4 regions of the Burkholderia metallica genome follow, and region 2 is predicted to be linked to each of the others. Evidence: predicted binding sites of a transcription regulator. Region 2 holds the regulator's gene; each other region holds the start of a gene.
The links. Region 2 encodes HrcA, which represses chaperone genes, less so after heat shock. Its sites were predicted from a motif close to TTAGCACTCNNNNNNNNNGAGTGCTAA; they were not measured.

Region 1: WJ16_RS21780 (co-chaperone GroES) is a predicted target of HrcA. The motif match lies at 3,015-3,041, and genes of this name have one in related genera.
Region 3: groES (co-chaperone GroES) is a predicted target of HrcA. The motif match lies at 3,460-3,486, and genes of this name have one in related genera.
Region 4: rpoH (RNA polymerase sigma factor RpoH) is a predicted target of HrcA. The motif match lies at 5,285-5,311, and genes of this name have one in related genera.

What each region holds. Positions count from the first base shown of each region.
Region 1 covers NZ_CP013403.1:436,271-443,663, reverse strand. Annotated here, with positions in the region: gene WJ16_RS21795 (sigma-54 interaction domain-containing protein) at 1-457, opposite strand, end outside; gene WJ16_RS21790 (class II aldolase/adducin family protein) at 578-1,258, opposite strand; gene WJ16_RS21785 (alpha/beta fold hydrolase) at 1,647-2,930, shown strand; gene WJ16_RS21780 (co-chaperone GroES) at 3,074-3,364, shown strand; gene groL (chaperonin GroEL) at 3,377-5,017, shown strand; gene WJ16_RS21770 (DUF6697 family protein) at 5,655-6,026, shown strand; gene WJ16_RS21760 (PTS sugar transporter subunit IIA) at 6,444-6,965, shown strand; gene WJ16_RS21755 (amino acid kinase family protein) at 7,014-7,393, shown strand, end outside.
Region 2 covers NZ_CP013401.1:736,134-743,526, reverse strand. Annotated here, with positions in the region: gene grpE (nucleotide exchange factor GrpE) at 1-292, opposite strand, end outside; gene WJ16_RS35205 (hypothetical protein) at 647-808, shown strand; gene WJ16_RS03355 (RNA-binding S4 domain-containing protein) at 780-1,187, opposite strand; gene hemH (ferrochelatase) at 1,254-2,318, opposite strand; gene hrcA (heat-inducible transcriptional repressor HrcA) at 2,466-3,488, opposite strand; gene WJ16_RS03340 (NAD kinase) at 3,620-4,522, shown strand; gene recN (DNA repair protein RecN) at 4,542-6,191, shown strand; gene glnE (bifunctional [glutamate--ammonia ligase]-adenylyl-L-tyrosine phosphorylase/[glutamate--ammonia-ligase] adenylyltransferase) at 6,310-7,393, opposite strand, start outside.
Region 3 covers NZ_CP013401.1:882,831-890,223, reverse strand. Annotated here, with positions in the region: gene WJ16_RS03970 (rubredoxin) at 1-101, opposite strand, end outside; gene WJ16_RS03965 (hydroxymethylpyrimidine/phosphomethylpyrimidine kinase) at 355-1,221, shown strand; gene groL (chaperonin GroEL) at 1,408-3,048, opposite strand; gene groES (co-chaperone GroES) at 3,093-3,386, opposite strand; gene WJ16_RS03950 (carbohydrate porin) at 4,065-5,531, shown strand; gene WJ16_RS03945 (NHL repeat-containing protein) at 5,596-6,729, shown strand; gene efeB (iron uptake transporter deferrochelatase/peroxidase subunit) at 6,741-7,393, shown strand, end outside.
Region 4 covers NZ_CP013401.1:3,175,065-3,182,457, reverse strand. Annotated here, with positions in the region: gene WJ16_RS14385 (family 20 glycosylhydrolase) at 1-100, opposite strand, end outside; gene cydX (cytochrome bd-I oxidase subunit CydX) at 719-841, opposite strand; gene cydB (cytochrome d ubiquinol oxidase subunit II) at 905-2,041, opposite strand; gene WJ16_RS14370 (cytochrome ubiquinol oxidase subunit I) at 2,073-3,653, opposite strand; gene cydP (cytochrome oxidase putative small subunit CydP) at 3,643-3,924, opposite strand; gene rpoH (RNA polymerase sigma factor RpoH) at 4,288-5,223, opposite strand; gene WJ16_RS14355 (acyloxyacyl hydrolase) at 5,582-6,151, shown strand; gene WJ16_RS14350 (nuclear transport factor 2 family protein) at 6,197-6,580, shown strand; gene leuA (2-isopropylmalate synthase) at 6,724-7,393, opposite strand, start outside.

The DNA.
Region 1 (7,393 bases), on a different replicon from region 2:
TCTTCACGGTCTTGCGCGAGCCGACCGGCGTCACTTCGCGCTCCTGCAATACGCGCAGCAGCTTTACCTGCGCGGACAGCGGCAGGTCGCCCACCTCGTCGAGAAACAACGTGCCGCGATTCGCGGACTCGAACCAGCCGGGCTGGCTGTTGATTGCGCCGGTAAATGCGCCGCGTTCGTGTCCGAACAGCTCGCTCTCGATCAGCGTCTCGGAGAATGCACCGCAGTTGACCGCAACGAACGGGCCGTCATGGCGCTCGCTCAGCGAATGCACGAGGCGCGCGATCAGCTCCTTGCCGGTGCCGCTCTCGCCGGTGACGAGCACGGTCGCGTCGCTTGGTGCGACGAGCTGGATGCGCTCGAGCAGCACCCGCGATTTGGGATCGTCGAACGTCAGCGCCTTCGCACGAATCGTGATCGCATGCGAAGTCGGGTCCGGCAAGCTGAAGATGGCCATGGCACGACCGGCGTGTTGAACGGGGAAGGTTCGACGATAGCAAGGCGCGCGCCGGCCACGAACCAATTCATCGAGCTATCGGTATGACGGCGGCCGGATTGCGCGGGCCGCCGCGCGGCGTCACGCGAGGCCGGTCATCTTCCATTGCTGCTCGAGCGCGCCCGGACCGAATTCGAGCGAGCCGCCGAGCGGTTCGGCGAGCGCCTGGAAATACGCGGCTTCCTCGAGGATCAGGATGTACTTCGAAACGTCGAGGATTGATTTTCCCCAGAACGTCGCGCCGCCGTTCGCCTCGATGATCGCTGGTACCTCGGGGTCGCGCCGGATCGTGTCGACGATGAAGCGCGGCTCGCCGGGACGGCGATCGACATACACCGGAATCTCGCGGGCGCGTGTGTAGCGCGCGGCCGGCGCATAGCGGATCGGCAGCGGGCGATGCGCGCTCGCCCAGGCACCGAGGTACGGGCCATGCACGTGGATCACGACGCCGACTTCCGGCGCTTCGCGGAACACGTCCGCATAGCGCGGCCCGTTGCCGCCCGCGCGCGCGTCGCCGTGCAGCACGTCGCCGTCGAACGTCACGACGACGGGCTGGATCTCCTGCGACGCGGCCCACGGGCTCGGCGCAGACAGCGCGACGACGAGTTCCGTGCCCGGCACACGCTGGAACGCCTGGAACGTATTGGTCGCGGACAGCGTGCGCGTGTCCTTCAGTACGCGTTCGGACTGCGTGAATTCGCGCGTGGCGCGCTCGACGAATGCCACGAGTTCGCCGCTGTCGATGGTTGAGGTGACGGACATGAGGACGGTTTCCTTGATCGAATGAACGGATGGGCTCGCGTCGCGATGTCGTCACACCGCGACGCACGGCCACCGGATCAGCAGCAATCGTGCCAGCCGGGCAGGCATGCGTCGAAGGCCCGCGCCACGGTGCGCGTGCACCACGCACGATGCGCGCCGTACGATCCACGCGTGCGCTTCTGTTGCGGGAGCAACAGCCCGCCGGCCCGGATTGCTGCGTGACACGCAGCCGGTCCATGCGCGCACGGCCCGCCGCGCCACGCGAGGGCCCGTCACGCCGTGCGCCGTCAATGCAACGCACGTGCTGGTTCGAAACTTGCGTCGTGGTCGGCCCGCGCCGCGCACTGTCCGGCACGTCCGATCCGACTTCACCGACATCCCTCCGACCATGACGCTTCTCCCCTTGCGCGGCCATGCCGCGCGCACGCTGCTGGCTTCGGCGCTCGCCGTCTCGTCTTTCCTCTCGCATGCGGCGTCGCCGGGCCGCGTGCCCGCACCCGATCCGTTACAAGGAGACGGTCGCGTGTCCGCGTTCTACACGTGGGACCGCGACATTCCGGCGACTCCCGGCGTGCTGCTGCGCACCGAGCCGCTTCCGGCGACGCTCGGGCTCGCGAGCGCCGGGCGCCAGCTGCGCATCCTCTATGCATCGACCGATGGCGTCGGCGGCCGCACGCCGATCGCCGTGTCGGGTGCGCTGTTCGTGCCGCGCGGCACGCCGCCGGCGGGCGGCTGGCCGATCGTCGCGTGGGCGCACGGCACGTTCGGGATGGCCGACATCTGCGCGCCGTCGTGGTTCGGCCGCTCGTATCGCGACGTGCGCTACCTGAACGCGTGGCTTCAGCAAGGGTTCGCGGTCGTCGCGACCGACTATCAGGGGCTCGGCACGCCCGGCCCGAATCCGCAGCTCAACAACCGCTCGAACAGCTACACGCTCCTCGACAGCGTGCGCGCGGTGCTCGGCGGCGTGCCGGGCCTCGCGAACGAGGTCGTGCTCGTCGGCCAGTCGCAAGGCGGCTCGGCCGTGTTCGCGGCGGCCGGCTACGCGCCCGCCTATGCGCCCGAACTCGCGATCCGTGCGACCGTCGCCACCGGGACGATCTACAACGCGTCGCCCGCCACGCTCGCGTCGCTGCCGAAGTTCGAAAGCGCGTACCGGCGCGATCCCGATCGGGTCGATCCGACGCTCGCGTACCAGTTCTACTCGGTGCTCTCCGCGCAGCAGATCGACCCATCGCTGCGCGCGGACGAAGTGCTGACCGAGCAGGCATTGCCGATCCTCGAACAGTCGCGCATCAGTTGTCTCGCATCGCTCGAGGACGACGCGGCGCTCGCGCACCTCACGCACGCGAACACCGTGAAGCCCGGCGGCGATGCACGGCTGAAGGCTTGGTGGGACGAGTACCTGAAATACCCTACGCTGAAGATCGCGACGCCCGTCTTCATCGGCGCAGGCGCGGACGACGGGCTCGCGCCGCTTGAACTCGCGCTCGCAAAGGATGCGTGCGCGGCCGGCACGACGGTCGACGCGCACCTGTATGCGGGCCGAGAACACAACGGCACCGTGAACGCGTCGCTCGCGGATTCGATTCCGTTCGTGAAGCGTGTGCTTGCCGGTGAGACGATCCGCCCGGTCTGCACGCCCGCCGCCCAGCAAGCCGTGTCGCAATAGCGGAGGCGACGCGCTTTTGCACGACGGCGCGAATGCATTTCGGAATCCGTTATTGGATCGCGCCGCCGCGCATTTTTATACTCGTCAGCACTCTCTGCTAAAGAGTGCCAGCCCATTTCGACAGATCAGCACAGGACGAATCCATGAGCCTACGACCCTTGCACGACCGCGTGATCGTGAAGCGACTCGACCAGGAAACCACCACCGCGTCGGGGATCGTGATTCCCGACAGCGCCGCCGAAAAGCCCGACCAGGGCGAAGTGATCGCCGTCGGCCCCGGCCGCAAGGACGCGGACGGCCAGCGCATCGTGCCCGACCTTCAGGTCGGCGAACGCGTGCTGTTCGGCAAGTACGCGGGGCAAGCCGTCAAGGTGGACGGCAACGAGTTTCTCGTACTGCGCGAGGAAGACATCGTCGCGGTCGTCAATCATTAACGGAGCGCAATCATGGCAGCGAAGGAAATCATTTTCAGCGACGTCGCACGGGCGCGGCTGACCGAAGGCGTGAACATTCTCGCGAACGCGGTGAAGGTCACGCTCGGGCCGAAGGGCCGCAACGTCGTGCTCGAACGCAGCTTCGGCGCGCCGGTCGTCACGAAGGACGGCGTGTCGGTCGCGAAGGAAATCGAACTCGCGGACAAGCTGCAGAACATCGGCGCGCAGCTCGTGAAGGAAGTCGCGTCGCGCACCAGCGACGCCGCCGGCGACGGCACCACGACGGCCACCGTGCTCGCGCAGGCGATCGTCCGCGAAGGCCAGAAATACGTGGCGGCCGGGCTCAATCCGCTCGACCTGAAGCGCGGCATCGACAAGGCCGTCGCCGCGGCCGTCGACGAGCTGAAGAAGATCAGCCGGCCAACCACCACGAGCAAGGAAATCGCGCAGGTCGCGACGATCTCCGCGAACGGCGAGGAATCGATCGGCCAGCGCATCGCGGAAGCGATCGACCGCGTCGGCAAGGAAGGCGTGATCACCGTCGAGGACGGCAAGTCGCTCGCGGACGAACTCGATGTCGTCGAAGGGCTGCAGTTCGATCGCGGCTATCTGTCGCCGTACTTCATCAACAATCCCGACAAGCAGATCGCCGAGATCGAAAGCCCGTACATCCTGCTGCACGACAAGAAGATCTCGAACATCCGCGACCTGCTGCCGGTGCTCGAACAGGTCGCGAAGTCGGGCCGGCCGCTGCTGATCATCGCCGAAGACGTCGAAGGCGAGGCACTCGCGACGCTCGTCGTGAACAACATCCGCGGGATCCTGAAGACGGTGGCCGTGAAGGCGCCGGGCTTCGGCGACCGCCGCAAGGCGCTGCTCGAGGACATCGCGATCCTCACCGGCGGGCAGGTGATCGCCGAGGAAACGGGCCTCACGCTCGAGAAGGCGACGCTCGCCGAGCTCGGCCAGGCGAAGCGCATCGAGGTCGGCAAGGAAAACACGACCGTGATCGACGGCGCGGGCGATGCGAAGAACATCGAAGCGCGCGTGAAGCAGATCCGCGTGCAGATCGACGAAGCGACGTCGGACTACGACCGTGAAAAGCTGCAGGAGCGCGTCGCGAAGCTCGCGGGCGGCGTCGCGGTGATCAAGGTCGGCGGGGCCACCGAAATCGAAGTGAAGGAGAAGAAGGACCGCGTGGACGACGCGCTGCACGCGACGCGCGCGGCCGTCGAGGAAGGCATCGTGCCGGGTGGCGGCGTCGCGCTGATCCGCGTGCGGCAGGCGATCCGCGATCTGCAGGGCGTGAATCCCGACCAGAACGCGGGCATCAAGATCGTGCTGCGCGCGCTCGAGGAACCGCTGCGCCAGATCGTCACGAACGCGGGCGAGGAAGCGAGCGTCGTCGTCGCGAAGGTGGCCGAAGGCTCGGGCAACTTCGGGTACAACGCGCAGACCGGCGAATACGGCGACCTCGTCGAATCGGGCGTGCTCGATCCGACCAAGGTCACGCGCACGGCGCTGCAGAACGCGGCGTCGGTCGCCGGGCTGCTGCTGACGACCGATGCGACCGTGTTCGAAGCGCCGAAGGATGCGGCACCGGCGGCGGCGCCGGGCGGCCCGGGTGCGGGCGGGCCGGGGTTCGATTTCTGATTACGCAGTGCAGTGCGGTGCGTGTGCCGGTTCGCCGGCATGCGCACGATCCCGTGGACTCCCCTGCGCGTGGCGACGCAAGTCGTCACGCGTTTTTTTCGTTGTGGTGCCGTCGATGCGCGGCGACGGATACCACGTCGTGGCCGCACCTCGTATGAGTGCAGGCGCCATCTACCTGATCCGGCTCGGCCTGAAAATGATCGTCATCCCGCACGGGCCGCATAACCTTTACGACCTTTTTACTTGCGCCCGCGCACGCGTTCACTAGAATGTGTTCGCAATCGATCCCTCACCGAGTACGCCCATGCGCATCCGAAGTCCTCGCCCCCCGAGTTGCTTTTCTGCCTGACCGGCAGGACGCCTGCGTCTCTCCTTTCCCGAGCCACCGTCCTGCCAGCAGGCGGACGGTGCGCGCCGTAGTCCTTCCCGTGCACGCTTGAACACGACGTCGATGCGTTGATCGCGCATCGCACGGGCCAAGCGTATCCGCGCGGAAATTCCCTTGGCACGACGCGCCATCGATCCGCCTCCGCGGCCGCGATCGATTGGCATGCCCCGCAGTCCGCATTTCGATCCAGCCTCATTACTTCGCATACCTGATTTAACCAACGGAAATTTCCGACACCGGAGCCCGACCATGTTCGAGATCGACAAGCAGTACACCCGCGAATTCATCCACACCGCGTGCGGCGGCAGCAAGCAGGCATTCCTGCCGACGAAGAACGGCAAGGTTGTGGCCGCCTGCCTGCGCACGGACCTCAACCCGCACGCGCCCGACGTGATCCTCTGCGACGGCAGCGCGTCCGCGCGAGCGGCCGGCAGGACGCTCGCCGCGCAACGCGATGCGATTCCGGTGTTCATCCGCATGGCCACGGACGCGTACCGCTTCGTTGGCCAGTACGTCGTCAGCGAATCGCTCACCGCACCGCTCGACTGCGCGCCTTACGTACGCAACAGCAGCTTCACGCCCGGTCAGATCTCGCGCGTGCTCAAGCTCAAGCGTTGCTGATACGCAATGCGGGGCGCCTCGCGTGCCCCGTTCCGGCCATCTTTCATACAGGAGCCATCATGCTTGGCCTGACGTTCTGGAAACACGTGATCGGTGCGCGGACCGATGCCATCCGCGATGACAGGGCGGCTGCACACGACCGGCATCGACGGGTGTCGAGAACGCTCGTGCTGACCAGCGCCGCGGTGGCGTTCGCGGCGATCGCGTTCGGCGCGCCCGTCGTCGGCATTTCGGTGTTCCTGCTGACGACGCTGCCGTTCGTGCTGTCGGGCACCTGAAGGCTTGCATACCGGGCGCGTCGCGTGAACCGCGCCGCGATCGATACACTTTTTTAATGCCGCCCCCCTGCGTATCTGACACCGTCTTTACACGCACTTGTCTAGGATTTCCGTGTCATCCCGACACGGAGAGATCCGCATGCAAACGCAGCAGGCCGCCGCCGGCGGCCAACCCGACCTTCCCTACCGACGCGGCGGCGCACCGTTCGCGACCCGGCTGGCCGACGCCTGCCCGCCGGACCACATCCTGCTCGACGTACCGGTCGAAAGCGCGATCCAGTTGTTCGACCTCGTCGCGCGACATATCGAGCGCGGCAGCGGTGTGCCTGCGGAACGGATCAGGACCGAACTGACGAAGCGCGAACAACTCGGCTCGACCGCACTCGGCCAGGGCGTCGCGATTCCGCATGCGCGTGTCGACGGGCTCGGTTCGGCCGTCGCGCTGTTCGTGCGCGCGCTGTACCCGTTCGCGTTCAATGCGCCCGACCGCAAGCCCGTGCGCGAATTCGTCGTGCTGGCGCTGCCGAAAGCCGACGATCGCGCACACCTCGAACTGCTCGCCGACGCGGCGCGATGCTTCAGCGATCGCGCGTTCCGGCAGGCGTCGCGCGATGCGCCGACACCCGACGCGATTCACCGGCTCATGCAACACGTGCAATAACGCCGCGTCGTGCGGCGACAAGCGCTCCCCTCATCCATTCGAACACCCATGTTCCCAGACCCTGAAAGTTCCACCCTTACATCGCGTCGCGCCGCCGGACTGGCGCGCTCGCTACCGTTCATGCAGGCCCTGCACGGGCAGACCGTCGTCATCGTCGAAGGCGGTGCGGCGAGCGATACGCACGCCCGTGCGGCCTTCGCGCAGGACGTCGCGCTGCTCGCGCTCACCGGGGTTCGCCCGATCGTCGTCCAGCGCGTACCGGCCGCATCCGATACGCAATCGATCCACGCCGTTCACGCGGCGATGGCCGGCATCAATCATGAACTGGTGCGCTTGATCGGCAGTCACGGCGCCAAGGCGATCGGCATCGACGGTCACGACGGCGGCCTGCTGGTAGCAAGCACGGATTCCGACCGGCTCGATACGCG
Region 2 (7,393 bases):
TATCGTTGACGGCCGCTTCCAGACTGTCCAGCACGGGCAGCAGATGCTCCGCGAAGCTCTCGATCGCGAACTTGTGCGCCTTCGAGACGTCGTCCTGCGCACGGCGGCGGACGTTCTCGGTCTCGGCCTTCGCCCGCAGGAAGCTTTCCTGCAGCTCGGCGACCTTGGCCTGAGCCTCCGCGAGCGCCGCGTCGGCTGCTTCGGCGGCGGGGGCAGCGCCTTGCGCCGCCTGCTTCTCGCTGCCGATATCTTCGGCCGATTGGGTAGCCGGGTTCTCTTGCGTGTTTTCCATGTCGCTGAAAGTCGATTAGAGGTTGAAGCCAAATCGGCAACCGCCGAGCCATATACCCGGCGGCACCGCACATTGCTGGTGCAAATAAGGGTGAAAACGACGATTTCAAGGGGGTTATTCGCCGACATTCGCCATTGCCGCGAAACAACCGCGCGCGGCACCGGTGCATTGCCCGCATAGTCCGCCGCAGGGGCGAAACAGGCGGTAACAACGCTTACCTGGCAAGTACTAGCTTGACACAGGCCCGCTGCACTACACTCCATCCAGACGTCGGAAAAGCGTGTTTACCCCTAGCTGACCGTCGCCTGACATCCACCTGGCGCCGTTTTCACCCTTCTTTCGAGGGGGAGTACCGTGAAACTGACCTTTGCGATATCGGTGGTCGCGCTGGTACTCATTGCCGGCACCACCACCATCTGCCTGTCTGGAGCCGTTACCGACCGCACGACCGAATACGGGAGCGCGCGGGCGACGTTCGACCAGATGTTCAGCTCCCACCAGAAAATCTGTCGATGATGCGCCGGTCGCGCTTCGTCGGCCGGCCGTGCAATTCGGCCGCCGGCTCGCGATACGTGCGGCGGCGCTCCAGTTCGGCGAGCCGCGCGGCCCGCCCCGCTCCCGTTTCCTCGTAAAGCGTCTGCGCGACGCTCGCCGGCCCGCGCACGTCGCACACGCCAAGCACGGCAATGTGCCAGACGATGCCGTCAATCGCAATCTCGACCTCGTCGCCCACCCGCACGTCCTTGGCCGGCTTGACCGCCGCGCCGCCGATCTTCACGTGTCCCTTGTCGACCGCCTCGGTCGCGAGCGAACGCGTCTTGAAGAACCGGGCTGCCCACAGCCATTTGTCGATGCGCAGCTTCGCGCCCGGATCGGTCGAAATCTTGTAGTTCATGTCAGTCTCCGCCGGGCCGCCTCAAGAGGGCTGACCGCCCGAAGAGCGCGCAAGGATCGTTTCATCTCAACTCACCGTTTCGGGCTGCACGGCCTTGACCGGCCAGCCCTGCAGATTCTCGGCGACGATCTCGCCGAGCGCGCCGATCCAGGCGGGCGCGCCGTTCAGGCACGGAATGCGGTGGAACGCCTTGCCGCCGCCGGCGAGGAACTCGTCGCGCACTTCCATGCCGATCTCCTCGATCGTCTCCAGGCAGTCGGCCGTGAAACCGGGACAGAACACGTCGGCCCGCCGCACACCGGCCTCGCCGAACTCGCGCAGCGTGGGCGCGGTATAGGGCTGCAGCCATTCGGCCTTGCCGAAGCGCGACTGAAACGTCACGCGGCATTCGGTCGTCGACAGCCCGAGCGCGGCCATCAGCAGCGCGCCCGTCTGCTGGCACTGGTCGTGGTAGGGGTCGCCGAGGTCGAGCGTGCGCTTCGGCACGCCGTGAAAGCTCAGCACGAGCTTGTCGCCGGCAGCGAAGTCGGGCCGGCCATGCTGCGCCCAGTACTGGCGCACCTGCTCGGCCAGCGCGTGGATATAGGCCGGATGGTCGGCGTAGTGCCGCACCGTGCGCACCTCCGGCTGGTTGCGCATGCGCGCGAGCGCGTTGAATGCGGCGTCGAATGCGGTGGCCGTGGTCGACGCCGAGTATTGCGGATACATCGGCATCAGCAGCACGCGCTCGACGCCCGCGCGCTTGAACTGCGCGAGTGCGTGCGAAATGTTCGGACTGCCGTAGCGCATCGCGTAGTCGACCGTCACGTGATAGCCGTTCGACGTGAGCAGGTGGCGCACGCTGTCGGTCTGGCGCTCGGTGTACACGCGCAGCGGCGAGCCCTCGGGCATCCAGACGGCCGCGTATTTCTTCGCGGACGCACGGCCGCGCAGCGGCAGGATCAACGTGCGCAGCAGCACCTGCCAGACGGCCTGCGGAATCTCGACGACGCGCGGATCCGACAGGAATTCAGCCAGATAGCGGCGCACCGCGCGTGGCGTCGGAGCGTCGGGCGTGCCGAGATTGATCAGCAGCACACCGGTGCGATGGGCGGCCGCGGTGCTCGAAGGCGGCTCAAGATCGAAACGCATGGGCAAGAACGTGCTCGAGGCACGGGACCGGACGGCTCTCAATTATAGCGGGCCGCCTCGCGGCGGTCGGCTGGCCGTTCGGCCGACTGTCGGGATGCACGCCGCCGCGGCACGATGGCGGTGCGGGATCGGGCTGGCGGCGGCAGGCTACTGCTGGCTCAGCGTGAGCGACAGCAGGCGCGCGGTGATGTCGACGATCGGTATCACGCGGTTGTACGCCATGCGGGTCGGGCCGATCACGCCGAGCGTGCCGACGATCTGCCCGTTCACCTCGTAAGGCGCGGTCACGACACTCATTTCCTCGATCGGCACGAGCGTCGATTCACCGCCGATGAAAATCTGCACGCCCTGGGCGTGGCTCGACACGTCGAGCAGTTGCAGGAAGCCCGTCTTTTGGTCGAATACGTCGAACAGCTTGCGCAGCCGCGCCATGTCGGAAGAGAGATCCGCCACCTCGAGCAGGTTGCGTTCGCCGGAAATCAGCACGGTGTCCTCGGTGTCGGGCACCTCGGTGCTAGCCGTCACGGCCGCGTGCATCAGCGCGGTCATGTCGCCGCGCAACTGGTCGATCTCGTCGCGCAGGCGGCGGCGCACCTCGTCGAACGACAGTCCGGCGAAATGCGCGTTGATGTAATTGGACGCTTCGGTCAGTTGCGACGGCGAGTAGTCGCGCGGCGTCGCGAGCATCCGGTTCTGCACGTCGCCCTCGGGCGTGACGATGATCAGCAGGATACGCTTGTCCGACAACCGCATGAACTCGATCTGCTTGAACACGTGGCTGCGGCGCGGCGTCAGTACGACGCCCGCGAACTGCGACAGGTTCGACAGCACGCTCGCGGCAGCCGCCACGACGCGCTGCTGCGGCTCGCCGGCCTGCAGCGTGTTCTGCACCTGCCGCGCGACGGCCTCGGCGTCGATCGGCGCCTCGACCGTCAGCATCGTGTCGACGAACAGCCGGTAGCCGCGCGGCGTCGGCACGCGGCCGGCCGACGTGTGCGGGCTCGATACGAGGCCGAGCTCCTCCAGGTCGGACATCACGTTGCGGATCGTCGCCGGGCTCAGCTCGAGCCCGGAGTAACGGGACAACGTGCGCGATCCGACTGGCTGACCGTCGGCGATATACCGTTCGATCAGGGTTTTCAGGAGGGTTCGTGCGCGAGGATCTAGCATGGTGGAAAATTCTAGCGCAACCGCGCGGGCGCGGCGAGTGGCGTCGGCAACCATTGCGCGGGCCGGCCCGATCCGGCCCCGCCCGCGCACAGCCGGTTCTTTTCGTCAACGAGCTATGGTGTAATGCCGGCATGAAAACCGGTAATCAGTTCAACACTGTCGCGCTCGTCGGCCGGAGCAACACGCCCAACATCGCCGAGCCGCTCGCCACGCTGGCCGCCTGCATCGCCAAACGGGGCTTCGAGGTCGTCTTCGAAGCCGAGACCGCGCGCGAGATCGGCATCGACGGCTACCCGGCGCTGACCCCGGCCGAAATCGGGGCGCGCGCCGACGTGGCGGTCGTGCTGGGCGGCGACGGCACGATGCTCGGCATCGGCCGCCAGCTCGCGCCGTACAAGACACCGCTGATCGGGATCAACCACGGGCGGCTCGGCTTCATCACCGATATCGCGGCGGCCGACATGCAGGCGCTCGTGCCGGTGATCCTGTCGGGCAAGTTCGAGCGCGAGGAGCGCTCGCTGCTCGAGGCCCGGATCATGCGCGACGGCGAACCGATCTACCATGCGCTCGCGTTCAACGACGTCGTCGTGAACCGCAGCGGCTTCTCCGGCATGGTCGAGCTGCGCGCGTCGGTCGACGGCCGGTACATGTACAACCAGCGTTCGGACGGCCTGATCGTCGCCACGCCCACCGGTTCGACCGCGTATGCGCTGTCGTCCGCCGGCCCGATCCTCCATCCGCAGCTGCAGGGCGTCGTGCTCGTGCCGATTGCGCCGCACGCGCTGTCGAACCGGCCGATCGTGCTGCCCGACGATTCGAAAATCGCGATCCAGATCGTCGGCGGGCGCGACGTCAACGTGAACTTCGACATGCAGTCGTTCACCGCGCTCGAACTGAACGACACGATCGAGGTGCGCCGCTCGAAGCACACGGTGCCGTTCCTGCACCCGATCGGCTACAGCTACTATGCAACGCTGCGCAAGAAGCTGCACTGGAACGAACACGCCTCGAACGAAGACGACAAGGCGTCCTGACGCCGCTCCGCCCGACATCATGCTCCGCCACCTCTCGATCCGCGACTTCGTCATCGTCGCCGCGCTCGATCTCGAATTCGACAGCGGCTTTTCCGTCTTTTCCGGCGAGACCGGTGCCGGAAAATCGATCCTGATCGACGCCCTCGCCCTCGCGCTCGGCGAGCGTGCCGACGCGAGCGTCGTGCGCACCGGCTGCAGCCGCGCCGACATCACCGCCGAATTCACGCCGCACGACCGCGTCGCGCGCTGGCTCGACGAGCATGCGTTCGACGCCGAGGACACCGTGATGCTGCGCCGCGTGATCGACGCGAACGGCCGGTCGCGCGCGTTCATCAACGGCACCAGCGCGACGCTCGCGCAACTGCGCGAACTCGGCGAAATGCTCGTCGACATCCACGGCCAGCATGCGCACCAGCTGCTGATGCGGCCCGACGCGCAGCGCGAGCTGTTCGACACGCACGCGGGGCTCGTCGCCGACGCGGCGAACGTCGCACGCGCATGGCGCGTGTGGCGCGACGCGACGCAGGCGATCGACGCCGCGAAGGCGCACGAGCGCGAACTGCAGCTCGAACGCGAAAAGCTCGCATGGCAGCTCGCCGAGCTCGACAAGCTCGCGCCGCAGGCCGGCGAATGGGACGAAGTCAGCAACGAGCACAAGCGCCTGTCGCATTCGGCGAACCTGATCGAAGGCGTGCGCGGTGCGCTCAACGCGCTCTCCGAGTCCGACGACGCGATGCTCGCGCAGCTCGGCACGATCGTGTCGAAGCTGCGCAGCCTCGCCGACTACGACGCGGCGCTCGGCGACGCGCTCGCGTCGCTCGAACCGGCCGAAATCCAGTTGCAGGAAGCCGTCTATTCGCTGTCGCACTATGTGCAGCGCATCGATCTCGATCCGGAACGGCTCGCGCAGGTCGAAACGCGGCTCGACGCGCTGCACTCGACCGCCCGCAAGTTCCGGCTGCCGCCCGACACGCTGCACGAAGAACACGCGGCACGCCGCGCGCAGCTCGCCGCGCTCGACGCGGCCGCCGATCTCGGCGCGCTCGAGGCGGTGCAGGCCAAGGCGCGGGAAGCCTACCTCGCCGACGCCAGACATCTGTCCAAGGCACGCACGCAAGCCGCCAAGGCGCTCGGCACGGCCGTCACGGCCGGCATGCAGGAGCTGTCGATGGCGGGCGGCAGTTTCGAAGTCGCGCTCGTGCCGCTCGCCGACGGCGGCCCGCACGGGCTCGAGCAGGTCGAGTTCCGCGTGGCCGGGCACCCGGGCGTCCCGCTGCGGCCGCTCGCGAAGGTCGCATCGGGCGGCGAACTCGCGCGGATCAGCCTCGCGCTCGCGGTGATCGCGAGCGCGGCCAGCCCGACGCCGACGCTGATCTTCGACGAAGTCGATACGGGAATCGGCGGCGGCGTCGCCGAAGTGGTCGGCCGCCTGCTGCACCAGCTCGGGCGCGATCGCCAGGTGCTGTGCGTGACGCACCTGCCGCAAGTCGCTGCACGCGGCGACCACCACTTCCAGGTCGCGAAAGGCGCCGACGATCGCGGCGGCACGGTGTCGACGGTCGTCGCGCTCGACCGGGCCAACCGGATCGAGGAAGTCGCGCGAATGCTCGGCGGGCTCGAAATCACGGCCACGACGCGCAAGCACGCGAAGGAAATGCTCGCGGCCTGACGCCGGCCATCCGTTGATCCGTTGATCGAACGCGAAAAGACCGGCGCACGCGCCGGTCTTTTTCCGAGCACGGCGGCACGATCGCGTCCGCCCTGCCCCACCAGATCGAACGGCCGTTTCAACTCTCCGTTTCAACCGAGCCGAACACGCGCGTCCACAGCGCCGTCACGGCCGCCCGCTCGTCGGCCACCACGGCCGGATCGACCCGCGCCTTCTCCATCCCGTCGAGCCGCAGCTTGTGCTGCAGTTTCCGGTACGTACGGTAGGCGGCGCCGACGCGCTCGGCCTCGTCCTCGCCCATCAGCCCGAAGCGCGCGACCTCGCGCAAGAGCGCGATATTGCCCGTGTTGCGGATCAGCTCGGCGTCGCTCGACGCGTGCAGCAGCACCCAGTACTGGACGATGAATTCGATGTCGACCATCCCGCCGCGGTCGTGCTTCAGGTCGAACAGCTCGGTCTGGTTCGGGTGGCCGGCAAACACCTTGCCGCGCATGTCGACGATTTCCTTCGCGAGCACGGCGCCGTCGCGCGGGGTCGTCAGCACCTGCTGGCGGATCGCCTCGAAATCCGCGCCGATCTGCGCGTCGCCCGCGCTGTAGCGGGCGCGGGTCAGCGCCTGGTGCTCCCAGACCCACGCGGTGTTCGCGGCGTCGCCCTCGCGCAGCTGGTAGCGGCGGAACGCGTCGAGATCGGTGACGAGCAGCCCCGCTTCGCCATTCGGCCGCAGCCGCAGGTCGATGTCGAACAGCGCGCCGGCCCCGGTCGCGGTGGTGAGCCACGTGATCAGGCGCCGCGTGAAGGTCGTGTAGACGTCCGCCGAGCGCTCGTCGGCGTCGTCGTACAGAAAGATCAGGTCGAGATCGGATGCGTAGCCGAGCTCCTTGCCGCCCAGCTTGCCGTACGCGATCACCGCGAACTTCGGCACGTCGCGATGGCGCTTCGCGAGCTGCGACCAGACGACCTCGATCGTCACGTCGAGCACCGCGTCGGCCAGCTCGGACAACCGGTCGCTCACGTGCTCGACCGACAGTTGCCCGGCCAGATCGATCAGCAGGATTCGGAACACCTCCGCGTGCTGCGCGTGCCGCAGCAGGTCCATCTGCTGCTCGGGGCCGTCGGCCGCGGCGAGGCGCGCGCGCAGCGCGTCCTTGAACGCCGGCCAGTCGAACGGGCTGGCGATCGCCTCGTCGTCGAGCAGCTCG
Region 3 (7,393 bases), 150 kb from region 2:
TCTTCCCAGCGCGTGCCCGGGGCAATGCCCTCTTCCGGCAGCCCAGCTTCTTCGTCGTAAATCCAGCCACAAATCAGGCACATCCAGCTCTTGTATTCCATCTTAGCCGCGTCGGGAAAGTCGGTAAATTCGGGAGCCATGATGGTACCGTGTCGGGGCCGGACTGCCTAGCAATCGCGCTGGAGTAGGGTGACTACGTTGCGCTGCGCTAAAAAATCCGTCGTGCGGGCCGGATTCCGCCGCATAATGGCTGAAAAGTGCGGCCTGCCGGGCAACACAGGGCCGACAACGCCCATTTCGCCTCGCCGTCCGCATCTCCGTCGCTTTTCCGTTTTTCTCTTGCCCCATTTTTACATGTCCAGCAACGCCCCTCCGATCGTCCTCACCTTCGGCCTGTCCGATCCCACCGGCGGCTCCGGCCTCCAAGCCGATCTGATGACCCTGGCGAGCATGGGCTGTCACGGCGTGTCCGTCCTGACGGGCTACACCGTGCGCGACTCGGCCGCCTGCGACGAAGTGACCGGCCTCGATCCCGACGTGGTCGCCGCCCAGGCGCGCATGCTGCTCGAAGACATGCCGGTTGCGGCGTTCAAAATCGGCGCGGCGACGCGCGCGGAAGTCGTGAGCGCGATCGCCGAAGTCGTCGCCGACTACGACGGCGTGCCGCTCGTGCTCGCGCCGGACTTCACGCTCGACGACGAACACGTACTCGCCGCCGACGACCTGCGCGAATCGATCGCCGACCTGCTGGCGCCGCAAACCACGCTGCTGGTCGCCGATTACGCGACGCTGATCGCGCTCGCGCAGCCGGACGGCGACGCCGAGGCGCCGAATCTCGACGCGGCCGTGTCGCACCTGCTGTCGCAGGGCTGCGAGTACATCCTGTCGTCCGAGACGGGCTCGCACCGGCTCGTCAACACGCTGTACGGCGAGGAAGGCCAGCTCCGCGAGGACATGTGGGATCGTTCGCCGCACCGGCTGATGGGGATCACCGACACGCTGGGCGCGGCCATCGCGGCGCTGCTCGCGAATGGCCAGGAGCCGCCCGAGGCGGTACGCGAAGCGCAGGAGTATCTGTATCAGGCCGTGCGTGACGCGTTCCGGCCCGGCATGGGTGCATACCTGCCCGACCGGTTCTTCTGGGCGCGCAGCAACGAAGACTCGGACACGCCGCCGGCCGTGAAGGCCGACCCGGCGCCCAGGACGTCGCACCGGCATTGACGCGAACACGGCGGGGCATGCCCCGTCGTCGCCCATGCAACGGCCTCGGGACGCGACATCGTCGGCCACCCTGCGCACGCATCGAAATCCGCGCGCACATAAAAAAAGACCCGCATCGCTGCGGGTCTTTTTCTTTGGCTGGAACGCGCATCGCTGCACGTTCCGGACACCGTCGACCGAAGTCGATTACATGTCCATGCCCATGCCGCCCATGCCGCCCGGCATGCCGCCCGGCATCGGCGCGTCTTCCTTCGGCAGTTCTGCGACAGCTGCGTCCGTCGTCAGCAGCAGGCCTGCAACCGAAGCTGCGTTCTGCAGTGCGGTGCGCGTGACCTTGGTCGGGTCGACGACGCCGGCTTCAACCATGTCGACGTACTCGCCCGTTGCCGCGTTGTAGCCGTAGTTGCCCTTGCCTGCTGCAACTGCCGCCACCACGACGCTCGCTTCTTCGCCGCCGTTCGTGACGATCTGGCGCAGCGGCTCTTCCATTGCGCGCAGCACGATCTTGATGCCGGCGTTCTGGTCGGCGTTCGCGCCGGTCAGGCCTGCGATCGCGGTGCGAGCGCGGATCAGCGCAACGCCGCCACCTGCCACGATGCCTTCTTCCACAGCTGCGCGCGTTGCGTGCAGTGCGTCTTCGACACGTGCCTTCTTTTCCTTCATTTCGACTTCGGTCGCAGCACCGACCTTGATCACTGCAACACCGCCGGCCAGCTTGGCCACGCGCTCTTGCAGCTTTTCACGGTCGTAGTCCGACGTCGCTTCTTCGATTTGCGCGCGCACTTGCTTCACGCGTGCTTCGATGTTCGCGGCTTCGCCTGCGCCGTCGATGATCGTCGTGTTTTCCTTGCCCACTTCGATGCGCTTCGCCTGGCCCAGTTCTGCCAGCGTTGCCTTCTCGAGCGTCAGGCCGGTTTCTTCCGCGATGACTTGACCGCCGGTCAGGATCGCGATGTCTTCCAGCATGGCCTTGCGGCGGTCGCCGAAGCCCGGCGCCTTGACCGCAACGGTCTTCAGGATGCCGCGGATGTTGTTGACGACCAGCGTTGCGAGCGCTTCGCCTTCGACGTCTTCAGCGATGATCAGCAGCGGACGGCCAGCCTTCGCGACTTGCTCGAGCACCGGCAGCAGATCGCGGATGTTCGACACCTTCTTGTCGTGCAGCAGCACGAACGGGTTTTCGAGGACGGCGACTTGCTTGTCCGGGTTGTTGATGAAGTACGGCGACAGGTAGCCGCGGTCGAACTGCATGCCTTCGACGACGTCGAGTTCGTCGGCCAGCGACTTGCCGTCTTCGACGGTGATCACGCCTTCCTTGCCGACCTTGTCCATCGCTTCAGCGATGCGATCGCCGATCGACGAATCGCTGTTCGCCGAGATCGAGCCGACCTGTGCGATTTCCTTGTTCGTCGTGCACGGCTTGCTGATCTTCTTCAGCTCTTCGACAGCCGCTGCGACTGCCTTGTCGATGCCGCGCTTCAGGTCCATCGGGTTCATGCCCGATGCGACGTACTTCATGCCTTCGCGGACGATCGATTGCGCGAGGACGGTTGCCGTCGTCGTGCCGTCGCCTGCGTTGTCGCTGGTCTTGGAAGCGACTTCCTTGACCATTTGCGCGCCCATGTTCTGGAGCTTGTCCTTCAGCTCGATTTCCTTCGCGACCGACACACCGTCCTTGGTGACCGTCGGGCCGCCGAAGCTGCGCTCGAGCACGACGTTGCGGCCCTTCGGACCCAGCGTGACCTTGACTGCGTTGGCGAGAATGTTCACGCCTTCGACCATCTTCGAACGGGCGGAATCGCCGAATACGACGTCTTTAGCTGCCATCTTCTAACTCCTTGAATTCTTGGGAATATGTACCGACGGGACGCTTACTTCGCGTTGACCACGGCCATGATGTCTTCTTCGCGCATGACCAGCAGTTCGCTGCCGTCGACCTTCACGGTCTGGCCTGCGTACTTGCCGAACAGGACGCGATCGCCGACCTTCACGTCGAGCGCGATCGGGGCGCCCTTGTCGTCACGCTTGCCCGGGCCGACGGCCAGAACTTCACCCTGGTCCGGCTTTTCAGCAGCGGCGTCGGGGATCACGATGCCCGAGGCGGTCTTGGTTTCCTGATCCAGGCGCTTGACGATCACGCGATCGTGCAAAGGACGAAGGTTCATATTCACTCCTCTCTTGACTGAGATTGAAGAACGCTTAGGGAATCTGCCCGGCTGGTTGCCCGGCAGAGAATTGTTAGCACTCTCGTGCAGCGAGTGCTAATTATATGGACGGGTTTTGACAAATTCAAGAAGGAAATCCGGAGGAATTTTCGGCGCGGGTGCGCGGCGGGAAAAGCCTGGCAGAACAACAAAAACCCTTTTAAAACAATAATTTGTCAAACATCACCTGGCCGACCGGCGGGCCCGCGCCGCTCGGGCACGACGCCCGGCCCCGTTTGCCCACCGGGAAAGCACGGAGTTCGTGCCGCCGGCGACATTCCATAATGAATCGGTAGCGACGTCGATTCCGTCCGCTGGAATGCGTCACCTGGCGCACGCCGGACGTCTCTTGCGTCGCCCTTCGCTGATCCAGCGATCCGCGTCGAAGCATTCTGTTTTATTACACCGATATTTACGGTTTACCTCGGTACTAAACACGCGAGGAGCCCCATTCGTAAGCCCGTGCATTACATTCAGTAATTTAGATGCGAATCATTCTCGTTTACATTGACTTTCCCATTTGACACTCCTACGATGCGCCGCGTTGCGTTCATCTTCATGCTCCGGCCAACCCGTGCCGAGCGTCCGGACAGCGACCGACAAGCAGGACTCCACACTAATTAGAAGCAGGGATCTGATATGAAGTTTGCGCCGTTCCAGGGAGACGGCATCCGCGCGCGGATGCGCCCCGCCGCGTGCGCGGCCGTCCTCGCATGCGCGTCGTTCGCGAGCGGCGCCGCTTTCGCCGACGTGCCGGTCGACGCACAGCCCGAAGCCCCCGAAGCCGACCTGGCGATCCAGGCGAAGCCGACCAACATGTGGACCGGCATCTGGACCCGCCAGAACCTGCTCGGCGACATGGGCGGCATCCGCCCGTGGCTCGGCAAGTACGGCGCGACGCTGCAGATCACCGAAACCAGCGAATACCTCGCGAACCTGCGCGGCGGCCTGAACCGCGGCGGCGCCTACGACGGGCTGACGACGGCGACCCTGACGGTCGACACTCAGAAAGCGATCGGTCTGCCGGGCGGCACGTTCAACGTCAGCGCGCTGCAGATTCACGGCACCAACCTGAGTGCGCGCAATCTCGGCACGCTCAACACCGCGAGCGGCATCGAGGCGCAGGGCACGACCCGCCTGTGGGAGCTGTGGTACCAGCAGTCGTTCCTCGACAAGCGCGTCGACGTGAAGATCGGCCAGCAGAGTCTCGACCAGGAATTCATGGTCAGCACGTACGCGAACACGTTCGTCAACACGATGTTCGGCTGGCCCGCGCTGCCGTCGTACGACCTGCCCAACGGCGGCCCCGCGTATCCGCTCGCGGGACTCGGCGTGCGCGTGCGCGCGCAGATCACGCCGAAGCTCACCGCGCTCGCGGGCGTGTTCGACGGCGATCCGCTCGGCAACAACCCGAACAACCTGAGCGGCACCAATTTCAACCTGCACAACGGCGCGCTCTACATCGGCGAGCTGCAGTACGCGCTGAACCAGCCGTCCGACGGCGAAATGGATACCGGCCACTCGAACGGGCTGCCGGGTACCTACAAGATCGGCGTCTGGTATCACAACGGCCGATTCGCGGACCAGAACGTGGGCACCGACGGGCTGTCGCTGTCGGATCCCGCGTCGAACGGCAACGCGCAGCAGCGTCACGGCAACTACAGCTTCTACGCGGTGGCCGACCAGATGATCTGGCGCCCCGACCCGAGCGGCGCGAAGAGCCTCGGCGTATTCGCACGCGTGATGGGCGCGCCGGGCGACCGCAACCTGGTGAGCCTGTCGGCCAACGCGGGGATCGTGCTGAAGGCACCGTTCGAAGGCCGCGACAACGACAGCGTCGGCCTCGGCGTCACGTACATCCAGGTCGGCAGCCACGTGACCGACCTCGACCAGACCGCCCGGATGTTCGCGAGCGGCCCGTACGGCGTGCGCACGCGGGAAACGACGCTCGAAGCGACCTATCAGTACCAGGTCAACCCGTGGTGGATCGTGCAGGCCGACGCGCAGTACACGTTCAATGCCGGCGCCGGCCAGAACCCGAGCGACGCGACCCAGCCGCTGCGCAACACGTTCGTGCTCGGCGCGCGAACCACGATCACGTTCTGAGCGACGCACCCACGCTGCCCTTTTTCGCGCGCCGCCCGGACGGCGCGCTCCCCAGGAGACTCACATGATTCAATCCGCCCCGCTTCGCCGCTTCGCGACGGGTGCGCTGGCCGCCGCCGCGCTGACGGCCGCCGCCGGCGCATTCGCCGAGCCGCAAGGTTTCCTCGAAACGCTGCATCGCCACGTCACGCTCGTCAACACGGTGCCGGACAACGGCGACCAGAACCCGTACGCGATCGCGATCGCGCCGGTATCGGCCGGCACGATCCAGGCGGGCGACGTGCTCGTCGACAACTTCAACAACTCGGCGAACCTGCAAGGAACCGGCAGCACGATCGTCGACTACCGCCCGTCGACGAAGCAGCTGAGCCTGTTCGCGGCGATCCCGCGCGACCTGAAGGCGTGCCCGGGCGGCGTCGGCCTGTCGACGGCGATGACGATGCTGAAGTCGGGCTGGGTGATCGTCGGCAGCACGCCGAGCAACGACGGCACGACCAACACCAAAGGCGCCGGCTGCCTGATCGTGCTCGATCCGCAGGGCAAGGTCGCGTCGACGTGGTCGACGCCGAACATCAACGACCCGTGGGGCAACATGGCCGTGGTCGACCGCGGCGACAGCGCGACGCTGTTCGTGAGCATGGCCGGCTTCGGCGTCGGCGGCGCGGACGGCAATCCGCCCGTCTACAAGCAGGCGACCGTGCTGCGTCTCGACCTCGACGTGCCGGCGGGCAAGCCGCCCGTCATCAAGCAGGAAACGGTCGTCGCGAGCGGCCTCGGCGCGCAGGCCGACAAGGGCGTGTTCCTGGTCGGCCCGACCGGCCTCGCGCTGTCGGGCGACCAGAAGAAGCTGTACGTGTCGGACGCGATCGGCAACCGCATCGTCGAAATCGACGACCCGCTCACGCGCGACACCAGCGCGGGCGTCGGCCGCCAGGTCACCGCCGACGGCTTCCTGCGCCGCCCGCTCGCGCTCGCGACCGCGCCGAACGGCCACCTGCTCGCCACCAACGCGCAAAACGGCCAGGTCGTCGAGATCGACCCGGTTGCCGGCAAGCAGATCTACGCGCGCTGGATCAATACCGACAAGGCGCAGACGCCCCCCGGCAACGGCAACCTGTTCGGCATCGCCATGACGCCCGAAGGCGACGGTTTTTACTACGTCGCGGACGACGTCAACACGCTGTTGCTTGCGAAGTAAGGGAGCCCATCATGGCAGACGATTCCAACCAGCCACCACGCCCCGCGCGGCGCGGCTTCCTGAAGGCGGGCGGCGCCGCGGTGGCCGCCGGCCTCGCGGCGGCGTCGATCCCGGCCGCGAAGGCCGCGGATGCGCCCGCCGCCGCACCCGCCGCTCCCGCGCCCGCGCACGACGGCGTCGAGCCGTTCTACGGCCAGCACCAGGCCGGCATCGCGACGCCGCAGCAGCGCCACGCGTATTTCGCGGCGCTCGACCTGACGACGGCCCAGCGCGCGGACGTCATCGCGCTGCTGAAGACCTGGACCGACGCCGCCGCGCGGATGACGCGCGGCGACACCGCGCTGCCGCTCGCCGCGACGGGCGGCGACGAAGCTCCGCCGGCCGACGGCGGCGACGCGCTCGGCCTCGGCCCCGCGCGCCTGACGATCACGTTCGGCTTCGGTCCCGGCCTGTTCGCGCTCGCGGGCAAGGACCGCTACGGCCTCGCGAAGCATCGCCCCGCCGCGCTCGTCGACCTGCCGCGGTTCAACGGCGACCAGTTGCTGCCGGAGAAGACCGGCGGCGACCTGTTCATCCAGGCGTGCGCGGACGACGCGCAGGTCGCGTTCCACGCGGTGCGCCAGCTCGTGCGCCTCGGCGCGAAGGCGACGCAGATGCGCTGGGG
Region 4 (7,393 bases), 1.1 Mb from region 2:
GGGCGGCGGCGGTGACCGACGTCGGCTGCGCGGCGATCGCAGCGGGCGACAGCACCGCTACCAGCAGGCCGGCAACGAGGGAAGGCAGGGTACGCTTCATTCGAACTCCTGAGAAAAAAGGGGGCATGGCGGCGTCGTGAGGCGACGTCGCTGCGAGCGGGTCTTTCAGTGGAGCTGCGGGAGATACCGGCACGCAGGGCGATGCGGCCGCACTGCGCGCAATCTGCACGCCGGGGCGTGCGCTATGGAACGGGAGGCGGGCACGCGTGCCGGTCGGATCGGCGCGGGCGGGTGCGCGTCTTCATCGGCGGTGCACGGCGGCGAATGCAACGGCGCTTGCGGATGCAGCGGCGCTCGCAAGTGCTGCGGGCGAGGCGGCATGGCCAGCGGCACAGGCGCTCGCCCGACCGGCGCGAACGATTGCGGCACCGCGCGTCGGCCACGCGCAACCGGCCGCCGCGCGCCGACGGCGAAACGGCGCGCGCACGCGCGCCACAGACGGGATTCGCATGTCTCCCCCACCCAGAAGGAATCGGCCTGTCAGCGGCCGTGTCCAACGATCTTATGAAACCTTTTATTGGTATTCAAGTGGTATCAATCTGGCGCTAAATTGGCATCGACATGAAGCGCCTGCCGCGGGCGCCCGGGACGAAAAAAAACCTCGCGCGAGGCGAGGTTCGTTCCGGCCGGCGGCGCGATCGGCCGCGCGTGCCGCGCGTCAGTCGCGGCGTGCGCGTACGGGTGCCTGTTGCGTCTTCTGCCGCGCTTCGAGCCACATCGCGTTGACGATGCCGAACGACAGCGCGACGCCGATACCGAGAATCCAGCTGAAATACCACATGATCCGACTCCTTGCGAAACGGTGGGCGAGGGCGCATGCGCGCCCCGGCCCGGGTTCAATGCATCAATACATCGAATGCTTGTTCTCTTCGAGCACCTCGTGCGTGACCTTGCCGCGCATCACGCGATACACCCAGCTCGTGTAGAGCAGGATGATCGGCAGGAACACGATCACCGCGAACAGCATCACCTGCAGCGTCATGTGGCTCGACGTCGAATCCCACACGGTGAGGCTGCTGCGCGGGTCGAGCGACGACGGCATGATGAACGGGAACATCGAGAAGCCGGCGGTGAGGATCACGCCGACGATCATCAGGCCTGTGCAGAAGAACGCCGTCTTTTCCTGCTTCGAGCCCGCGAGCAGCAGCGCGAGCAGGCCGCCCGCGATCCCGACGACGGGCGCCGCGATCATCCACGGATACTCGCCGTAGTTCGCGAGCCACAGGCCTGAGCCGGCGGCGACGTCCTTGAGCAGCGGGTTCGCGACCGTATCGGTCGGCGCGGCGTGCGTGATGTGGAAGCCGCCGATGGTGAACGCGATCAGCACGCCGGCCAGCACGAATAGCACGACCGCGAGGAACGACGCCACGCGCAGCGCGACCGACGCGCGGCGTGCGATCACGCCTTCCGTCTTCATCTTGATGAAGGCCGCGCCGTGCGCGACGAGCATCGTGAGGCTGACGAGCCCGCACAGCAGCGCGAACGGGTTCAGCAGCGCCCAGAAGCCGCCGTAGTAGGTCACGCGCAGGTCGCTGTCGAACTTGAACGGCACGCCTTGCAGCAGGTTGCCGAACGCGACGCCGAACACGAGCGCCGGCACGAAGCCGCCGACGAACAGGCCCCAGTCCCAGCCCGCGCGCCAGCGCGGGTCGGGCCGCTTGCTGCGGTAGTCGAAGCCCACCGGCCGGAAGAACAGCGCGAACAGCACGAGCAGCATCGCGAAGTAGAAGCCGGAGAACGATGCCGCGTAGACGAGCGGCCAGGCCGCGAACATCGCGCCGCCGGCCGTGATCAGCCACACCTGGTTGCCTTCCCACGTCGCGCCGACCGTGTTGACGATGATGCGGCGTTCCTCGTCGGTCTTGCCGAGGAACGGCAGCAGCGCGGTCGCGCCCATGTCGAAGCCGTCGGTGACGGCGAAGCCGATCAGCAGCACGCCGACGAGCAGCCACCAGATCAGCTTGAGAGTTGCGTAGTCCATAGCGATTCCTTGTTCCGTTTCGGGTGCGTGCTCACGCCGGGGCGCGCTCGCTGGCGGCCGCGAGTTCGTGGTGATAGCGGCCGGTATGCAGCGACGACGGGCCGAGGCGCGCGTACTTGAACATCAGCTTGATCTCGATGACGAACAGCACCGTGTAGAAGGCAATGAAACCGGCGAGGCTCAGGTACAGATCGGTGGGCGTCAGGCTCGACGCGGAGAGATGCGTCGGCAGGATGCCTGCGATCGTCCACGGCTGGCGGCCGAGCTCGGCGACGACCCAGCCGAATTCCGCGGCGAGCCACGGCAGCGGGATCGCCCACACCGCATAGCGCAGGAACCAGCGGCGGTTGTCCTGCAGCAGTTCGCGGCGCGCGCAGAACCAGAACGCGGCAATGAAGGTCGCGAGGAACAGGATGCCGAGGAACACCATGATCCGGAACGAGAAGAACACGGGCGCGACCGGCGGGATCGTCTTCCTCGCGGCGGCCTTGATCTGCTCGGGCGTCGCGTCGACCACGTTCGGCGTGAACTGCTTGAGCATCAGCCCGTAGCCGAGATACTGCTTGTGCTGGTCGAACAGTTCGCGCGTGGCCGCGCTCGTGTCGCCTTCCTTCATCTTCTGCAGCGCGCCGTACGCGACCATCCCGCTCTGGATGTGCTCCTCGCTGTGCTTCGCGAGTTCGCGCAGGCCGACCACGGGTTCGTCGAGCGAGCGCGTCGCGATCAGGCCGAGCGCGTACGGAATCTTGATCGCGTAGTCGGTACGCTGTTCTTCCTGGTTCGGCAGGCCGATCAGCGTGAACGACGCGGGGGCCGGCTGCGTTTCCCATTCGGACTCGATCGCGGCGAGCTTCATCTTCTGCACTTCGCCGGTCGTGTAGCCCGACTCGTCGCCGAGCACGATCACGCACAGCGTCGACGCGAGGCCGAAGCCGGCCGCGACCGCGAACGAGCGCAGCGCGAAATCGGTGTCGCGCTTTTTCAGCAGATACCACGACGAGATGCCGAGCACGAACATCGCGGCTGTCACGTAGCCGGCCGACACCGTGTGCACGAATTTCACCTGCGCGACCGGGTTGAACAGCACGTCGAACAGGTTCGTCAGCTCCATGCGCATCGTCTGATAGTTGAACTCGGCGCCGACCGGGTTGTTCATCCAGCCGTTCGCGACGAGGATCCACAGCGCGGACAGGTTCGAGCCCAGCGCGACGAGGAACGTGACCATCAGGTGCTTGACCTTCGACAGTCGGTTCCAGCCGAAGAAGAACAGGCCGACGAACGTCGATTCGAGGAAGAACGCCATCAGCCCTTCGACCGCGAGCGGCACGCCGAAGATGTCGCCGACATAGTGCGAGTAGTACGACCAGTTCGTGCCGAACTGGAATTCGAGCGTGATGCCGGTCGTCACGCCCATCGCGAAGTTGATCCCGAACAGCTTGCCCCAGAACTGGGTCATGTCCTTGTAGACCTGTTTGCCGGTCATCACGTACACGGCTTCCATGATGACGAGCAGCCAGGACAGGCCGAGCGTCAGCGGCACGAACAGGAAGTGGTAGAGCGCCGTGATGCCGAACTGCAGACGCGACAGATCGACGACTTCGCTACTTATCATGGTGGTCTCCCTCGGTGGGTGCAGGCGCCGGTACCGAGAGCAGCTTCTCGGCGACGGCGGCAGGCGCAAGCGCCATGTGCTCGGCCTGCGGATGATTGAAGAATGCGTATTTGAGCGACATCAGGAGGATCAGCTTGACGATCAGCACCAGGGTGATGTCGCGGGCGAGGGTCGGGCCGCGTGCCCACGCGGCGATGCGCGCGCGCCAGCCGATCGTGCCGGCCGGCCGCGGGGGAGGCGCAGGCTCTTTATTGATCGAGATCAAGGCGATTATCCTGAATCGATTAGGTCGGGATTTTGGGGCGACTTTACGTCGGATTGGTGACGGCCGTGAAGCTGTTTTAATCCTTTTGCGCCTGACATGCCAATTTTAAAAGGATGGCTTTCCGATGCCGAGTGCTGCGCTGCGGCAGACCGTCGCGAAACGCGGGCCGAAACTTGAGGCAGATCAATGTTTTGCGGAAGGGGCCGGAAAACGACCGATTACCTGACGAATCAGGTCAATCAATCGGCGCGGAAACGGCCGTTGAAGCGAATGGAGAATTCAGGGATATACGGCGGATAAAACGGGCGAAAAAAAACCGCTGCCGGTCAGGCAGCGGTTTTCGATGAGGCGCTCTGAATCGTTACCGATTTACGCGTATTCGGCGAGGGCGGTGCGCATCTTTTTCATCGCGCTCGCTTCGATCTGGCGGATGCGTTCGGCCGACACGCCGAATTCGGCCGCGAGATCGTGCAGCGTCGAGCCGCCCGAGCCGTCGTCGTCGACGTGCAGCCAGCGCGCCTCGATGATGCGGCGGCTGCGTGCGTCGAGCGCGTCGAGCGCCTGCGCGATACCGTCCGTCTGCAGCGTATCGCGCTGACGCGCGGCGAGCACGGCGGTCGGTTCGTTGTGCGAGTCGGCCAGGTAGGCGATCGGCGCGTACGACTCCTCGCCGTCTTCGACCTGCCCTTCGAGCGCGACGTCGCCGCCCGACAGGCGCGTTTCCATTTCGGTCACGTCTTCGCGCTTGACGTTGAGCTCTTGCGCGAGGCCGTCGATTTCCTCGGGCGTCATCGCCTGCATGCTCTTCTTGTGGCTGCGCAGGTTGAAGAACAGCTTGCGCTGCGCCTTCGTCGTCGCGACCTTCACCATGCGCCAGTTGCGCAGGATGTACTCGTGGATCTCGGCCTTGATCCAGTGGATCGCATACGACACCAGGCGCACGTTTTGCGCCGGATCGAAACGCTTCACCGCTTTCATCAGGCCGATGTTGCCTTCCTGGATCAGGTCGCCGTGCGGCAGGCCGTAGCCGAGATAGTTGCGCGCGATCGACACGACGAGCCGCAGGTGCGACAGCACGAGGCGGCGTGCCGCGTCGAGGTTGTTGTCCTCGCGGAATTCGGTTGCGTACCGGCGTTCCTCTTCGGCGGTCAGCAGCGGAATGCGGTTGACGGCCTGGATGTACGCGTCGATGTTGCCGAGCTGGCCGGGCAACATCGAGTGGGCGGAGAGCGCCAGCGAGCCTGCCGATTCGGCCTTGGCCGGCGTCGGGCTCAGGGTGTTCGGGAGGGTCAGGGCGTTGCTCACTAAAAACTCCTTTGGAATCAGGGACAAACCCCCGGTCTCGAATGAGATTCCGTGGGCCATCTTAGCACTCCCGCAAGACGAGTGCTAATTCCTTAGAGCACGCGTGGGCATCGGAGTTCCCGTTTTTTCTATCGGGCTTGTCGAATCGATAGTCTAATCTGCGACACGGCGGGCGACACGAAGTTCCGTAAGTCATTGTTTCTGATGGTAATCAGTAGACGATTTCCATTTTTGTCGTTTTGGAAGCACGCTATTTCCCTTTGTGATGCCGATCCGAAAAGTCCTTTACCATACCATTCAGTTCGCTTGAGCCGGCGGGAGCGCGGGCTCCATTCAACCCCCCAAGTTGGAGTGTCAGATGAACAATAAGAAGAATCGCCGGCCCCGCAGCCGGCTTGTGCTGCAAGCGATGCTGGTTGCGTCCCTGCTGGGCGGATCGGGGGCGGCATGTGCGGATCGATGGGGCATTCAGGCGGGCGGCGGCTTTTCGGATCGCCGCGGGGTCGACAAGGCCGATCTGGGCGTGGTGTGGGATCCGGGCTGGAACTGGTGGGAAATCGGCGGCTGGCACTTCGCGTTCGTCGTCGAAGGGCACGCCGCTTACTGGCACACGGGCGGCAACGTCCACGGCAACATCGGCGAATTCGGCGTGACGCCGATGTTCCGCTTCATCAAGAGCGCCGGCGAGATCCGCCCGTTCATCGAGGCCGGCGGCGGCGTGCGGCTGCTGACGCACCCGACGATCTCGGATCATTTCTCGATGGGGACCGCGTTCCAGTTCGCGCCGACCGCGGGAGTAGGCGTGCAGTTCGGCCAACGGCAACAGTATCAGGTCGGCTACCGTTTTGAACATGTGTCTAACGCGGGTATCAAAGAGCCGAATCCTGGTATAAATTTCCACCAGTTCTACGTGCAGTACAACTTCTGATCCGCATGCCCGCGCACGGCGTGCGCGTTGCCGAGGAGTCAGGCGATGGCGAAGGTGGTCGATGCGATCCGCGCGCTCGAGCGCGATCGGTTCCGGGCGATGGTGGACGGGGACGGCGAAGCGCTCGACGCGCTGTTGTCGGACAAGGTGTTCTTCGTGCACACCAACGGCAAACGCGAAACCAAGCAGCAGTTCATCGACGCCATCGTCGCCGGCCGCCGCCGCTATCGCCAGATCGAAATCCAGTCGCAGGACGTGCTGCCCGTCGGCGGCGAAACCTGCGTCGTCACCGGGCGCGCGTTGATCGAGATGGAAACGAACAACGGCGGCCTGGTCTTCCCGATTGCCTATACGTCCGTCCATACCCACGAACAGGGCCGCTGGAGCCTGTTCGCGTGGCAGGCGACGCGGTGCGCGACCGAGACATGAGCGCGCGTGGCGCCCCTTTTCATGTCCCGACCGAAGCGGCCTTCTGAGCCGCTTTTTGCTGCCTCGTGCGGCGCGGATCGCGCGGCGCACGGGCGGTCACGCACCGCTCGCTGACGTTTGAACCCCGAGTCGAAGGCCGTCGGTCACGCTGCCGCGCGGCGGTCCGCGCAGTGCCAGGCCGAGCGGTTGATCGCGCTGACGACCGCATCGAGCGCCGCGCTCGCCGCATCGGCGTGCAGGCCGACGCCGTGCCGCAGCGGCGCATCGCCGATCCGGCAGCCGACCGATACCGCGATCCGGCCGTCCGTCGTGCGTGCGTGTTCGCACGACGCGACGTCGATCGCGGCGCCGGCGGCCGCTGCGAATGCCGCGGCGAAACGTCGCACGGCGTCCTCGGGCGCCGCATCGGCGTCGGGCGCGGCCGCCGCGATCTCGCGGTTCCGCCAACGCGCGCCGTGGCCGTGGCGCGCTGCCGGCCCGTCGGTCTCGAAGAATTCGCGCGCGAACAGTGCGCAGATCGCGTCGCCGGTCACTTCCTCGCCCGATGCGTCGGCCAGCGTCTGCACCGCATGGCTGAATTCGATCTGCACGCGGCGCGTCGGCGTGAAACCCATCCCGCGTTCGAGCAGGAACGTCGCGCCGCCCTTGCCGGACTGGCTGTTCACGCGGATCACCGCGTCATAGCTGCGGCCGAGGTCGGCCGGGTCGATCGGCAGGTACGGCACTTCCCAGACCGCGTCGGGGCGCTGCTGCGCGAAGCCCTTGCGGATCGCGTCCTGGTGCGAGCCCGAGAATGCGGTGAACACGAGGTCG